DNA from 2 places in the Streptomyces sp. NBC_00012 genome. Region 1 is predicted to be linked to the other one. Evidence: riboswitches for the same ligand, from Rfam matches in the RefSeq annotation. Region 1 holds a riboswitch; the other holds the start of a gene.
What was found. Region 1 has a riboswitch for cyclic di-AMP ahead of OHA19_RS16070 (NlpC/P60 family protein). Riboswitches for the same ligand answer to the same signal wherever they lie in the genome.
Positions count from the first base shown of each region.

Region 2: another riboswitch for cyclic di-AMP. It lies ahead of OHA19_RS19150 (M23 family metallopeptidase); the one in region 1 lies ahead of OHA19_RS16070 (NlpC/P60 family protein).

Region 1 covers NZ_CP108309.1:3,543,371-3,550,907, reverse strand. Annotated here, with positions in the region: gene OHA19_RS16085 (GNAT family N-acetyltransferase) at 1-176, opposite strand, end outside; gene OHA19_RS16080 (NlpC/P60 family protein) at 315-1,376, opposite strand; gene OHA19_RS16075 (hypothetical protein) at 1,690-2,043, shown strand; gene OHA19_RS16070 (NlpC/P60 family protein) at 2,099-3,247, opposite strand; cyclic di-AMP (ydaO/yuaA leader) riboswitch at 3,254-3,419, opposite strand; gene pcrA (DNA helicase PcrA) at 3,666-6,149, shown strand; gene OHA19_RS16060 (M23 family metallopeptidase) at 6,222-7,537, opposite strand, start outside.
Region 2 covers NZ_CP108309.1:4,174,727-4,182,263, reverse strand. Annotated here, with positions in the region: gene OHA19_RS19165 (SPFH domain-containing protein) at 44-1,255, shown strand; tRNA gene OHA19_RS19160 (tRNA-Met) at 1,411-1,484, shown strand; gene OHA19_RS19155 (PP2C family protein-serine/threonine phosphatase) at 1,677-2,837, shown strand; cyclic di-AMP (ydaO/yuaA leader) riboswitch at 3,121-3,273, shown strand; gene OHA19_RS19150 (M23 family metallopeptidase) at 3,285-4,379, shown strand; gene OHA19_RS19145 (aldo/keto reductase) at 4,622-5,566, shown strand; gene OHA19_RS19140 (PrsW family intramembrane metalloprotease) at 5,687-7,303, opposite strand; gene trmB (tRNA (guanosine(46)-N7)-methyltransferase TrmB) at 7,405-7,537, opposite strand, start outside.

The DNA of each region.
Region 1 (7,537 bases):
AGCGCGTCGATATCGGCGGGTGTCGGCTCGGCGTCCTGGTCGGGGATGGCGTAATTGGCGTACTTGAGCGACCAGTTCGGGTTGTAGTGGACGGTGAACGGTCCGACCCGGAGGTGGTCCGGGGAGCGCTGGGCGAGCGTACGGGCATGGGTCTGGACATCGGCGTCCATGGGCATGTGGGGTGGTCCTTTGGCCGGTCGGGCGACGGCGGGCCGGTCCGATGGCGGTCCGGCCCGAAGGCGGTTGCTCCGATGACGGATCGGCCCGAAGACGATTGCTTCGGTGGCGGGCCGACCCGGATCGGGGACGGGAGCCTATGCCACCCGGGTGGCCCCGGCGAAGGGCATTTGGTCGATCGGCGCGATCCGGACCGGTGACCCGGTGCGCGGGGCGTGGATCATCTGCCCGTTGCCGATGTACAGCCCGACATGGCTGATGCCGGAGTAGAAGAACACCAGGTCGCCCGGTGCGAGTTCGGAGCGCGAGATGCGCCGTCCCGCGTTGATCTGGGTGTACGTGGTCCGGGGGAGCGAGACACCGGCGGAGCGCCAGGCGGCCTGGGTGAGCCCGGAGCAGTCGAACGAGGAGGGGCCGGTGGCGCCCCAGACGTACGGCTTGCCGAGCGCCCCGTACGCGAAGGCGACGGCCTCGGCGGCGCGGGCGTTCGGCGCCCGGACGGCGCCGCGCGCGGCGGAGCGGTCGGCGTGACCGGCGAAACGGGTGCCGTCGGCCGATCCGTGGCCGGCGTTCTCGTAGGCGGTGCGCTCGGGCGGGGTCAGCCGGTCGAGCAGTCGCCGGGCGTCGGCCAGCTTGGTGGTGATCGTCGCCTTGTGCTTCTTCAGCTCGGCCCGGCGGGAGGTGAGCGCGGCCAGCTCCCCCTTGGCCTGTGAGCGCAGTGTGGCGATCTGGGCGACCTGTCGCCGGACCTTGCCGAGCGCGGCGGCCTGGCGGTCGCCCATCCGGTCCGCGTACGACGCCCGCTCCAGGTACTGGTCGGGGTCGGAGGAGAGCGCCAGCTGCACGGACGTGGAGAGGCCGCCGGAGCGGTACTGCGCGGCGGCGAACGAACCCAGTGCGTCGCGCGAGGCGTTGAGGCGCCCGGTCCTGCGGGCGGCCTCGTCGCGCAGGTCGTCGAGGGCGTCCTCGGCGGCGGACGCCTTCTCCTTCGCGCCGTTGTACTGCTCGGTGGCGACCTCCGCGTCGTGGTGCAGCCGGTCCACCTCGGCCTTGACCTGGGCGGGGGTGCGCTGCGGGTCGGCGTGCGCCGGGCCGGGCAGCACGGCGGCGGTGGCGGCCCCGGTGAGGGCGAGGGTCGCCGCGGTGCGGGCAGCAGGGCCGGTGTACAAGCGCTGCTTGGGTTTTCGATGCGCTGCCACGAGGGCGTGCGTCCTTCCTGACGACTGCCCGCCGGGGGCTACCGACGGGCCCGCCGCAACTCTCGGCGGGGCGACCGGTGCGCCGTCCGCGTACGGAGCGGAGGTGAGCCGGTCGTCTGGTCAGCGACGCTAATCCCGGGGCACAGGCAGGAGTCGTAATGACGCTTATTGTCTGAATTTGGCGTGGCAATGGCGTCGAGTGATCGGAAAAATTGCACCAGAGTCAGGCAATTGGTACAGACGCGAGTGAAGTGGTCAGGAAGGCACACCTGCCTGCCGGGGGGTGATATGGCCGGGGCTAGGCTGCGGCCTCATGGACGTACTCATTCATGTCTTCGTCGCCCTGCACATCATCGGAATCGCCTCCCTGCTGGGCGGTTTCCTGACCCAGATGAAGGCGATGGGCGCGGGCACGGCCCGGTTCGTCCCGGCGATGCTGCACGGTGCGCTGACCATGCTGGTCACCGGTGTCGCACTGGTCGGGCTCAACCAGGCCGACGGCAACCATGTCAACAACATCAAGATCGGCGTCAAGCTGCTGGTCCTGGTCGTCGTCCTCGCGCTCGTCTACATCAAGCGGGACGAGGAGAAGGTCGACAAGGGCGCCTTCGCGGCGGTGGGCGGACTGACGATGCTCAACATCTTCATCGCCACGCTCTGGACCTGATCCCGCCCGCGCCGTGCCGTCTCGGCACCGGGGCGGCACGGCGCGCGGAGGCCGGCTAAGCGGGCCGCACGCTGCCGTAGATCGGCATGTAGTAGATCGACTCCTCGCGCACGTTCGCCCCGGGCTTCGGCGCGTGGATCATCATCCCGTCGCCCTTGTAGATGCCGACGTGGCTGATGTCGTCGTAGAAGAAGACGAGGTCTCCCGGCCGCAGGTCCGCCGTGGCGACCCGGGTGCCGATCTTGACCTGGTCCCAGGTGGTGCGCGGTATGTCCACGCCCGCGGACTTCCACGCGGCCTGGGTGAGCCCGGAGCAGTCGTACGACGCCGGGCCCGTCGCGCCCCAGACGTACGGCTTGCCGATCTGGTCCCTGGCGAAGGCGAGGACCTTCTCCGCCTTGGTGGTGGAGCCGCTGTCCGAGCCGGTTCCGGACCCCGTCCCCGCGCCGCTGCCGCCGCCCGACTCCTTCGCGGCCTCCTCGGCCTTGCGGTCCGCCTCGGCCTTCGCGGCGGCCTGCCGCTTCGCCAGCTCCTCGGCCTTGCGCTTGGCCTCCGCCTCCTTCTTGCGCTCGATCTCCGCGAGCCGCGCCTTCTCCTCGGCGGTCAGCTTCGACAGCAGCGTGCGCGCCTCGCCCAGCTTCGTCTGGACGTTCTGCTTGCTGGTGCGCAGTGTGTTCTGCGTCGTCGTCAGCGTCTCCAGGCTCCGCACCGCCTCGGCCCGCTTCTTCGCCGTTCTGGCCTGCTGCGTACGGAAGTCCGTGATCGCCTTCTGCTGCCGGCTGGTCATCCGGTCCATCAACTGGCTCTGGTCGAAGTACGACTGCGGGTCGTCGGCCAGGAAGAACGTGGCGCTCGGTGTGATGGAGCCGCTGCGGTACTGCGCGGCCGCGTAGGTGCCGAGCGTCCTGCGGGCGTCGTTCAGCTTGTCGGCGCGCTCGGCGACGTCGTCCAGCAGGGCGTCGACCTTGCCGCGCTGGGCGGCGGAGGCCTCCTTCGCCTGGTTGTACTGCTGGGTCGCGGTGCCCGCCTGCCGGTAGAGGTCGTCGACCTTCTTCTGTACGTCCTCGACGCTGGGCTTGGGATCGGGCGCGGCCATGGCGCTCTGCGTGGAGAGCAGCGTCACGGACGCCAGGGCCGCCGTGGTGAGCCCGACGGCCGGTGCGGTGGTGCGCACCCGGGTGCGCGGCTTGCGATGGGATGCCAAGGCGGCATCTCCTTCCGTGGACCGCCTACCGGGTTAGCTGTCGGGTTCGGGCGGAACGGAAGGCTGCCCTACGGTCCGAGTGGGGGATAAGGACCGATTCACCCCAGTACTGCGTGTGGGTCCCCGGTTCCGAGCTCCCTCGGGGGCAGCCCGGATTCGGCGGAGGCGCCCGCTCGGCGTGGTTCGCCTCAAGGGGGTACGGGCCGCCCGGTCGAGCACGGTAGCCAACCCATGGTGCTGCTGTGAAGGTTGATGTTCGATATGCCCGATACGTTTTCGTGACCTTGTCGGAGTGGGCGATGGGGACCGGGAATTCCTCACCCGCTGTGGGCGCGCACCTCCGCTGGGTGTCCGTCGCGATGCGTGGTTCGCCATGCGGCCGACGCCTGTCGGTCCGGCGCCCTAGACTCGACTAGCGATGAGCAGCCTCTTTGACGACAGCTTCCTGGCCGGCCTCCAGAACACGGAGGAAGAGCCCCCGCCGCCCCCCGAGGACTCCGCACCCGAAGAGGTGCCGGAGGACCTCTTCGCGGGCGTGTTCGACGGGCCCCCGCCGCCCAGGGACGCCTACTACCGCGACGGCGCGCACCGCCCCGTCATCGACTCCGCGGCGCTCCTCGACGGGCTGAACACCGAGCAGCGCGCCGCCGTCGTCCACGCGGGCTCCCCGCTGCTCATCGTCGCCGGGGCCGGCTCGGGCAAGACCCGGGTGCTGACCCACCGGATCGCCCACCTCCTCGCGGAGCGCGGGGTGCACCCCGGCCAGATCCTGGCGATCACCTTCACCAACAAGGCCGCGGGCGAGATGAAGGAGCGCGTCGAGCAGCTCGTCGGACCGCGCGCCAACGCCATGTGGGTCATGACCTTCCACAGCGCCTGTGTGCGCATCCTGCGCCGCGAGTCGAAGCGGCTCGGCTTCACCTCGTCGTTCTCGATCTACGACGCCGCCGACTCCAAGCGGCTGATGGCCCTGGTCTGCCGCGATCTCGACCTCGACCCGAAGCGCTTCCCGCCGAAGTCGTTCACCGCCAAGGTCTCCAACCTGAAGAACGAACTGATCGACGAGGAGACCTTCGCCGGCCAGGCGGCCGACGGTTTCGAGAAGACCCTCGCCCAGGCCTACGCGATGTACCAGTCCCGGCTGCGCGAGGCCAACGCGCTGGACTTCGACGACATCATCATGACGACGGTCCACCTGCTCCAGGCGTTCCCGGACGTCGCCGAGCACTACCGCCGCCGCTTCCGCCACGTCCTGGTCGACGAGTACCAGGACACCAACCACGCCCAGTACACCCTCGTGCGCGAGCTGGTCGGCCCGGCGGGCGAGAGCGACGCCCCGGCCGAGCTGTGCGTCGTGGGCGACGCGGACCAGTCGATCTACGCCTTCCGCGGCGCGACCATCCGCAACATCCTCCAGTTCGAGGAGGACTATCCGAACGCGACGACGATCCTCCTGGAGCAGAACTACCGCTCCACGCAGACGATCCTGTCCGCCGCCAACGCGGTCATCGAGCGCAACGAGAGCCGTCGCCCCAAGAACCTCTGGACCAAGGCCGGCACGGGCGCCCGCATCACCGGCTACGTCGCCGACACCGAGCACGACGAGGCACAGTTCGTCGCCGACGAGATCGACCGGCTCACCGACGCGGGCGACGCCAAGGCCGGTGACGTCGCGATCTTCTACCGTACGAACGCGCAGTCCCGCGTCTTCGAGGAGATCTTCATCCGCGTAGGCCTGCCCTACAAGGTCGTCGGCGGCGTGCGCTTCTACGAGCGCAAGGAGGTCCGGGACATCCTGGCCTACCTGCGCGTCCTCGCCAATCCGGAGGACACCGTCCCGCTGCGCCGCATCCTCAACGTGCCCAAGCGCGGCATCGGCGACCGCGCCGAGGCGATGATCGACGCGCTGTCCATGCGCGAGAAGATCACCTTCCCGCAGGCGCTGCGCCGGGTCGACGAGGCGTACGGCATGGCGGCCCGGTCGGCCAACGCGGTCAAGCGGTTCAACACGCTGATGGAGGAGCTGCGCACGATCGTCGAGTCGGGCGCGGGCCCCGCCGTGGTCCTGGAGGCCGTCCTGGAGCGCACCGGCTACCTCGCCGAGCTCCAGGCGTCCACAGACCCGCAGGACGAGACCCGGATCGAGAACCTTCAGGAACTGGCCGCCGTGGCCCTCGAATTCGAGCAGGAGCAGGGAGCGGCCGGCGCGGCGGGCGAGGACGGCGCGGACACGGCACCCGGCACCGGCGCTGGGACGGGCACGCTCGCCGAGTTCCTGGAGAAGGTCGCGCTCGTCGCCGACTCCGACCAGATCCCCGACGAGGACGAGGACGGCTCCGGCGTCATCACACTGATGACGCTGCACACCGCGAAGGGCCTCGAATTCCCGGTCGTCTTCCTGACCGGCATGGAGGACGGCGTCTTCCCGCACATGCGGGCGCTGGGACAGGTGAAGGAGCTGGAGGAGGAGCGGCGGCTCGCCTACGTCGGTATCACCCGGGCCCGCGAGCGGCTCTATCTGACCCGGGCCGCTATGCGCAGCGCGTGGGGGCAGCCCTCGTACAACCCGCCGTCGCGGTTCCTGGAGGAGATCCCGGACCAGCACCTGGAGTGGAAGCGGACCGGGCCGATGGCGGCTCCGGCCGGACCGACGTCGGGGATCACGTCGTCGCTGTCCTCCTCGCGTTCGCGCTCCGGACCCTCGGGCTTCGCGACCCGGCGGACCTCGGACAAGCCGACGATCACGCTGGCCGTCGGGGACCGGGTCACGCACGACCAGTTCGGGCTCGGCACGGTCACGGTGGTCGAGGGCATCGGCGACCAGGCGAAGGCGACGGTCGACTTCGGGGACGAGCGGCCGAAGAAGCTGCTGCTGCGGTACGCGCCGGTCGAGAAGCTGTAGACGGGGGCGGTGCGGCGGCCGGGACTGTCGTCCCTGGCCGCCGCACGGGCTCCGCTGCTCCGCCCCTTCGGCTCAGGTCGGGTTGACGCCGTGGCTGCGGAGCCAGGGCAGCGGGTTCACTGCCACTCCGCCACCGGGGCGCACCTCGAAGTGCAGGTGCGGGCCGGTGGAGTTCCCCGAGTTGCCGGAGTAGGCGATGACGTCACCGGCCTTGACCGGGCCCGAGCGGATCTTGGTGCTGCTGAGGTGGCAGTACCAGGTCTCGGTGCCATCGGCCATGGTGACGATGGCCATGTTCCCGTAGGCGCTGTTCCACTGGGTACGTACGGTGCCGTCGGTCGCGGCCATCACGGGGGTGCCGTACGAGACGGGGAAGTCGATGCCCGTGTGCACGGACATCCAGTTGACGCCCGCCTGGCCGAAGTACGCGCTCAGGCCGTGCTCGGCGACCGGGATGACGTACTTGGGCCGCAGCGCCTCCTTGCGGGCGGCCTCTTCCTCGCGCTTCTTCTTCTCGGCGGCCTGCCGCTCCCTCAGGTCGATGCGCTCCTGGGTACGGCTGGCACGGTCGGCGAAGTTCTCCGCGTCGGCGCTGAGGTTGGCGAGCTGGGTGTCCAGCTTGTTGTTGGCGGCGACCGGCTTGACGGTGCCGGGATCGGCGGCCGCCATCGTGGACTTGGCGTCGTCCTTCTTCTCCTCGCCGCCCAGGCCGCCGACGGAGGCCGCGGCGATACCGGCCACGCTCATCACACAGGCGGAGGGGACGGCGACGGTGAGCAGTGCGGAACGCTTCGCGGGGGAGCGCCGCCTGCTGCGGCCGCCACCGCCGTTGCGGGTGGCGGGACGGCTGGGCGTGCGGCGCGAGCCGGGCGCGATGTCCGTGAGCTCTGTGGGCTCTGTGAGATCCGTGATGTCGGCGGTGTCCGCAGAGTCTGCGGCGTTCGCGACGTCCATGGTCTCCGCGCCGTCCGCGTCGCCCGTGCCGGTGGCGTGGTGGAGCTCGTAGGGGTCGTGGGAGTCCAGGTCGGTGTAGGACTCGTACGATCCGTGCGCCTCGTACGAAACCTGTGCGGTTTGCGTAGTTTGCGCGATTTGCTGATCGTGCTCGGGCGTGGCGCCCGTGTTCCAGGCGGTGGCGTCGTACGCGCCGGAGTCGTAGACGGCCGTTTCTCCGGTGGCCCACTGGTCGTTCGTGTGCCAGCCGGTGGTGTCCCACTGGCCCGTGGCGTCCGGGGCGCCGCCCTGCGCCGGGATCCCGGCGAACGTGGCGGTGGCGGTCGCTTCCGTGCCGTAGTCGGCCGCGGGCGTCCAGGTGGCCGTGGTCTCGTACGTCGGCCCCGCCTCGTACTGCTGCTGGGGCTGTGCGGCGTACGGGGCATAGGCGTCGT
Region 2 (7,537 bases), 630 kb from region 1:
CGCGCACACCACCGACGCAGTGACGTACGGCAGGAGTCTTCCCATGTTCTTCTGGCATGTTCCCGCCCCCAACGAGGCGATGCTCATCTCCGGTTCCAAGGGGCAGACCCTGGACACCCAGTTCCGGATCGTCACCGGGCACGGCAGCTTCGTGCTCCCGGTGAAACAGAAGGCGCGCATGCTCTCCCTGGCGCTGCGCGAGGCGGAGATCACCGAGGACTGCGTGACGCAGCAGGGCATCCGCCTCAACGTCCGGGCCGTGGCCGTCTTCAAGGTCGGCGACGACGCCGTGTCCATCGCCAACGCGGCCCGCCGCTTCCTGACCGAGCAGGAACAGATGGAGGAGCTCGTCGGGCGGATCTTCGCCGGGCATCTGCGTTCCATCGTCGGCGGACTGACCGTGGAGCAGATCATCCGTGAACGCAACCGGGTCTCCCAGGAAGTCATCGCCGGCAGCCACGGCGAGATGGAGAAGCTCGGCATCGTCGTGGACGCCCTCCAGATCCAGGAGATCGACGACGCCACCGGCTACATCAAGAACCTCGCGGCCCCGCACGCCGCCGCGGTCGCCAGCCAGGCCCGGATCGCCGAGGCCAAGGCCGACCAGGAGGCCAGCCAGCGCGAGCAGCAGGCCGCCGCGCTCAAGGCGGAGTACGAACGTGACACCGCGATCAAACGGGCCGGCTTCCTCGCCGAGACCGAGCAGTACAACGCCCGCGCCGCGCAGGCCGGGCCGCTCGCCCGGGCCCGGGCCTCGCAGGAGGTCATCGAGGAGCAGACCGCGCTGGCCGAACGGCAGGCCTCGCTCGCCGCGCAGCAGCTGGAGGCGGAGGTCCGGCGCCCGGCGGACGCCGAGGCGTACCGGCAGCGCACCCTGGCGGAGGCGGCCCGGGACCGGGCGAAGTTCGAGGCGGACGGCAACGCGTACACCGAGCGGACCCTCGCCCAGGCGCAGGCCGACGCCAACAGTGTGCGCGCCGCATCGCTGCGTGACGGCAATCAGGAGCTCATCGCGGCCAACCGCATCGTGGAGAACCTGCCGGCCCTGGCCGACGCGGCCGCCCGGGGCATGTCCGGCGCCGACCTCACCGTTCTCAACGGCACCAACGGTGTCAACGAGATGGCGGCGGGCGTCGTCGGCCAGGGGCTGGCGATCCTCCACTCGCTGCAACGGGGTGCGAACCCGGTGAAGCAGCCTTCGGTCCACGGGAAGGCCGCCTCCGCGCCCCGCATCTCCGGGACGGACCGGTCCTGACCCTTCCTGACCCGTCCGTCCTGCCCGTCGCGGATTTCGGCCGGGCGAAGGCCGGATCGAAGGGCGAGACGGAGGGGGTGGAGGGCGGAATCCAGGGTGGGTGAACCCGAGTGGTCAAAAGGGCGCCGGAGATGCCGTAGAGTTGTGTTCATCGACGCGGGGTGGAGCAGCTCGGTAGCTCGCTGGGCTCATAACCCAGAGGTCGCAGGTTCAAATCCTGTCCCCGCTACTGAAGAATTCAGGCTCGGTACGCATACAGCGTGCCGGGCCTGAATCATTTCGCTGTGTGGTGGGTGAAACCGCGGCGCACATTTCCCCCCATTGGCCGATGAGGAGTCGCCGCTCCGTACCGGTCCGGCGAGTCTGAGGGTGGGGCGCGGTACCGTCCGCAGCCGCGCGCGTACCGGGCAGGAGACCACAGGTGTGGAAGCGGGAGAAGCGGCGCGGCAAGCATGCCGGAGGCGGTGCCCGTACCCGGCGGTTCGTACGGATGCTGCCTGCGCTGATGATTCTCGGCGGGCTGTTGTTCGACGCCCTCACCCCGCCCGCCTTCACCGCCATTCCGCTGTTCGTGGCCGCTCCGCTGATCGCCGCCCCGTTCTTCTCGCTGGCCAGCACCATCCGCACCGGTGTCGCCGCGATGCTGGCCGTCGTCGCGCTGCGGCTGTACACCAGTACGTTGCCGAAGGCCGTGCCGTTGATCGAGCTGCTCACCCTGGCCACCGTCTCGGTCCTCGCGGTCGTGATCAACGGGGTGGTGCGGCGCAGCAACGAGCAGCTGGCCTCCGCGCGGTACGTCGCGGAGACGGCCATGCGCGCGGTGCTGCCGCAGCCGTCCGACCGGATCGGCGGACTGCATGTCGCGGCGCGGTACGAGGCGGCGCAGGCGGACGAGTTCGTCGGTGGTGACCTGTTCGCCGTGGCGGACACCCCGCAGGGGGTGCGGCTGGTGGTCGGTGACGTACGGGGGAAGGGGCTCGACGCAGTCGAGACGGTGGCGGTGGCCATCGGGGCGTTCCGCGAGGCGGCCGAGCAGGAATCCTCGCTGGAGGGGGTGGCGGGGCGGCTGGAGCGGGCGCTGGCGCGGGAGGAGGCGCGGCGCGGCGGGCTCGACGTGCTGGAGGGCTTCATCACCGCCGTGCTGGCCGAGATCCCGTACGGGCTGTCCCGGGTGCGGATCGTCAACCGCGGTCACCCCGAACCGATCCTGCTGCATCCGGACGGGGCGCTGGAGGTGCTGAAGCCCTCCGTGCCCGCGCTGCCGCTCGGGATGGGCCTGGGGGTGTGGCCGGAGTGCACGGACGAGTGGGATCTGCCGGCCGGGGCGACCCTGCTCCTCTACACGGACGGTCTCTCCGAGGCGCGGAACGCCGATGGGGTCTTCTATGACCCGGCGGCCCGGCTGCGCGGGCGGATCTTCCCGGGGCCCGAGGAACTGCTGTCCGCTCTGACCGATGACGTGCGCCTGCACACGGGCGGCGAGACGACCGACGACATGGCGTTGCTCGCGGTCGCACGCCCTGCGGAGGGGCAGCCGGACCGGCGAAGGACGGTGCGGATCGTCGGTGCTGAGGAGATATGAGGGGGAGGCGGGGGCGAGGGGTGAGGGGTGAGGACAGTGACGTGGTGGGGTGATGCCACCGTGCGTAACCGAAAGGCGCCACTCCGCATAACATTTGACGCAACGTCAGAAACGGGGTAATGGCTGAAGGTCGGTCAACTCGTCCGATTCCACCCGCTTGTGTCCCGTAAAGTCCAGGCCAAAGAAGTGAACGATCAGTGGGAACAGCTTGGAATACGGCCCCGGTGTCTATTAACGTTCGATAACGCAGCGCGGTCGTCCCAGCCGTCATCAGTGGCGGCACCGTGCGCGAGCGCCGAATTCCGCAAGGGAACCGGGGAACCACCTACATGGGGTGAATCGGACACCTGTGTCTCGTGAGAGACAGAGGGGCCCGTAGGAGACCTTCCTGCTCCGAACCCGTCAGCTAACCCGGTAGGCGAGAAGGAAGGAAAGGAGTGCGCCCCCGTGGCGTCCAACAAGCCTGCCCCCGAGGCCCCGTCCCGGTTCGATTTCGACTACGGCACGGAGCCCGACGGCGACTTCACCGGCAATTTCACGGGTGAGTTCACCAGTGAGCCCGACCGCGGCTGGGACGAGTGGAACCCCACCGAGGAGTCCGTCCGCCCCGTGCGTGGCAGGCACCGCGTCGCCAAGCAGCGCAACGGTCTCGCCCGCAGCTCCACGGTGCTGGGTGTCGGCGTCATAGCGGCGGTCGGCGCGGGCGGCATGGCCTCCGCGCAGAGCAAGCCGCCGGTCTCCATCTCCATGCCCGACGCCATCACGGACAACCTCCCCGACGCCAAGTCCCTTCCCGGCGTGGGCGCCCTGTTCTCCGACGAGTCCGAGGCCGACAAGACCGAGGTCGCGGCCGCCAGCGCCCCGCTCACCACCGCCGGCATCACCACCGCCGAGGCCGAGCAGGGCGCGACGGACGCGGGCGAGGCGCTCCGCGCCCGCATCCTCCAGCAGGCCGAGCAGCAGCAGGACGCCGCCGACGCCGAGGCCAAGGCGGCCGAGGAGAAGAAGGCCGCGGAGAAGGCGGCCGCCGAGGCCCAGAAGCAGCAGGACGAGGCCAAGGCCAAGGCCGCCGCCGAGAAGAAGAAGGCGGAGGAGGAGGCCAAGAAGAAGGCGGAGGCCCTGCGGCTGGCCAAGCTCGCCGCCAGCTACGCCATCCCGACCTTCTCGTACACGATCACCTCGACCTATGGCCAGGCCGGTTCGATGTGGTCCTCCGGCTACCACACCGGCCTCGACTTCGCCGCTCCGACCGGCACCCCGATCAAGGCCGTCCACGGCGGCACGATCAAGTCGGCCGGTCTGGCCGGCTCGTACGGCTACCGCACCGTGCTGGAGTTGGAGGACGGTACGGAGGTCTGGTACTGCCACCAGTCCTCGATCGGCGTCAGCGTGGGCCAGAAGGTCACCACCGGCGAGACCATCGGCCGGGTCGGCGCGACCGGCAACGTGACCGGTCCGCACCTCCACCTGGAGGTACACACCCCCGACGGTGCGGGTATCGACCCGATGGCCTGGCTCCGCAGCAAGGGCCTCACCCCCTGATCCGACGGTTGCCCCGTCCGCCCCGCCCACTTCGTGGGCCGCTTGATCCGAGCCGGTTCGCCGGCCGATGAACCCCGGCAGTCCTGACGCTCACCCCCCGACGTCAGGGCTGCCGGTCTTTTGTGGGCGGTGGGGAGGTCGCGAGCGGCGGGGTGAGGCGGTGAGTACCCGGGGCGGGTGGAGCGGCTGGGGCAGGTGGAGCGGATGGAATAGCGCGCCATCCGGAATCTGTTGATTCATTTATGACTTCTCTTCGCAAGCTGGGCCCCTCCGACCTCCAGGTCTTCCCGCTCGCTCTCGGTGGCAACGTCTTCGGCTGGACCGCCGACGAGGCGCAGTCGTTCGCCGTGCTGGACGCGTACGCCGCGGCCGGCGGCAACTTCGTCGACACCGCCGACGGCTACTCCGCGTGGGTCCCGGGCAACGAGGGCGGCGAGTCCGAGACCGTCATCGGCAAGTGGCTTGCCGCGCGCGGCAACCGCTCCGACATCGTCGTCGCCACCAAGGTCAGCACCCACCCCCGGTACCAGGGGCTCGCGCCCGCCAACATCAAGGCCGCGGCCGAGGAGTCGCTGCGCAGGCTCGGAACCGAGTACATCGACCTCTATTACACGCACTTCGACGACAAGACCGTGCCGGTCGAGGACATCATCACCGCCCTGGACCAGCTGGTGAAGGAGGGCAAGGTCCGGGAGATCGCCGCCTCCAACATCGCTCCCGCGCGGCTCCAGGAGTCCCTGGACTTCTCGGAGCGCGAGGGGCTGGCCCGTTACGTCGCCCTTCAGCCGCACTACAACCTGGTCTCCCGCGACACGTACGAGGGCGAGCTCCAGGACACGGCGGCCCGTGCCGGGCTCGGCGTTGTGCCGTACTTCGCCCTGGCCTCCGGTTTCCTCACCGGCAAGTACCGTCCGGGCGCCTCGGTGGAGAGCGCGCGGGCGGAGGGCGCCCGCGCGCATCTGGAGTCGGAGCGGGGGCAGAAGGTTCTGGCCGCGCTGGACAAGGTCGCCCAGGAGCGCGGTGCGGAGATCGCGACTGTCGCGCTGGCCTGGCTCGCGTCCCGGCCGACGGTGGCCGCGCCGATCGCCTCGGCCCGTACGGTCGAGCAGCTGCCCGCGCTGCTGGCCGTCGCCGAACTCACGCTGACCGAGCAGGAGCTGGCCGAACTCACCGAGGCATCCGCCTGATTGTGCCCGCCTGATCGTGCCTGGCTGTTCGTGCCCGGCCGGTGGCGTGCGTCCGAGTGCGTGTGGCTGCTGCGACGCCCCTGGAGCGCGGTGTGCTCCCGGGGCGTTCGCGCTGCCGTCCTAGTGCGGTGGCTGCTGCGGCAGCAGGTAGGGGTTGTAGCCGGGGCCGGGGCCGGGGTTGTGGCCGTGGCCTTGGCCTTGGGTGGGGCCGTTGAGGTAGGTGCCGTACTGCGTGTGCGGAGGGAACGGTCCGGAGTACGGGGGCGACGGCCGACGGTGGGGGCGCAGGAGGCCCGTCGCCTGCGCCGCGTACGTCAAGGCGGGGGCGGCCACCTCCCTGCGCTGCCAGAGGTGGTGCAACAGCTCCAGCTCGCGTTCGGCGAAGTCCGGGCCGACCGTCCCGCGGCGGGCCTGGAGGCGCAGCGAGGCCAGTGAGGTCGCGAACGATTCGTACTCGGCGACGGTCCGGGCGGCCGCCTTGCCGTGGGCCTTCGCCATGGCTTGTGCCTGCGCCGTTGCCTGGGCAGACGGCCAGGGCGCGGGTCCGGGCACCGCCCCGGACGTGGCTCCGGGGGCCCGGCCGGGCATGGCTCCGGGGGCCCGGCCGGGCCCGTACGGGATCTCCTGGCTCCCCTGGGCGGCGAGGGTGTATCGGCGGCGTGCCGCGTCGCGGGCCAGGCCGCGGGCCCGCATCGTGGAGAGGGCGAGCGGCTCCGCCGGGGTGAGCCAGCCCGCAGCCGCGTAGGAGGGCAGCTCGGCGGCGAGTGTGCGCAGCTCCCGGCGGCGCGACCAGATCGCCAGCCAGGTCACCAGGCCGAAGGCCGGGACCATGAAAACCGCGTACACGGCGTAGAAGCCGTACGGGCTGAAGACCGCCGACCCGTTCCACAGCGAGTGCATGCCCATGGCGAGGACGAGCCCCAGCAGCGGCAGCAGGATGCGGCGGATCCGACGGTGCCGGGCACTCGCCGCGGCGAGCCCGAAGCCTGTGCCGGTCAGCACCGTGAAAAGCGGGTGGGCGAACGGCGACATCACCGCCCGTACGAAGAACGTCGCGGCCGTCACCGACACGACGCCGGAGGTGCCGATCTGCTGGTCCTGTCCGAAGGCGTTGCCGAGGTAGAGGATGTTCTCCGTGAAGGCGAAGCCGCTCGCGGTGATGCCCGCGATCACGATGCCGTCGACGATCCCGTTGAACTCCCGCCTTCGGAACAGGAAGATCAGCAGGACCGCCGCGGCCTTGGCGCTCTCCTCGACGACCGGGGCTATGACCGTGGCGCCGAGGGTGTCGGCGTTCGACGGATCGGCGGTGGTCGTGGCTATCCAGCGGGTGGCGAACGAATTCGCCAGGATCGCGACCAGGGCGGCGGCGAACGCACCCCAGGCGAAGGCGAACAACACGTTCCGCCAGGGGCCCGGATCGACCCGGTCGAGCCAGCGGAACGCCGCCAGCAGAAGTGGCACGGGCAGCACGGCGAGGCCGAGGCCGACGAGGAATCCCTGAGTGCCCGTCTGATCGCGGACCAGGGCCAGGATCGCCAGACCACAGAGCGCCAGCACCGTGAACACCGTCGCGACGCGAAACGTCCGGCTGCGCCACACCATGCCCACGCGGCGCGGCCGGTAGCGCCACTGCCCGCGCTCCGGCACGGCAGCCAGGATCTCGCCGACCCGCTGCTCCTCGAGAAGCGGGACGGCCGGCTGCGACTGCCACTGCTGGACAGACCCGTCGGTCACCACGCAACGACCCTAACCAGCGGCACTGACACCTGACCATGGGGCGCCGGGACCGATAGGACCCGCCGGGACCACTCACCGTGCCGGTCTCGGCGGCAGCCTCAGCTGCGGGCGAAGAGCAGGTCGTGCACGACATGGCCCTTGTCCAGGCCCTGCCCCTCGAACCGGGTCAGCGGCCGGAACGCGGGCCTGGGCGCGTAGCCGCCGTCCGCCTGCGTGTTCTCGAAGAGGGGG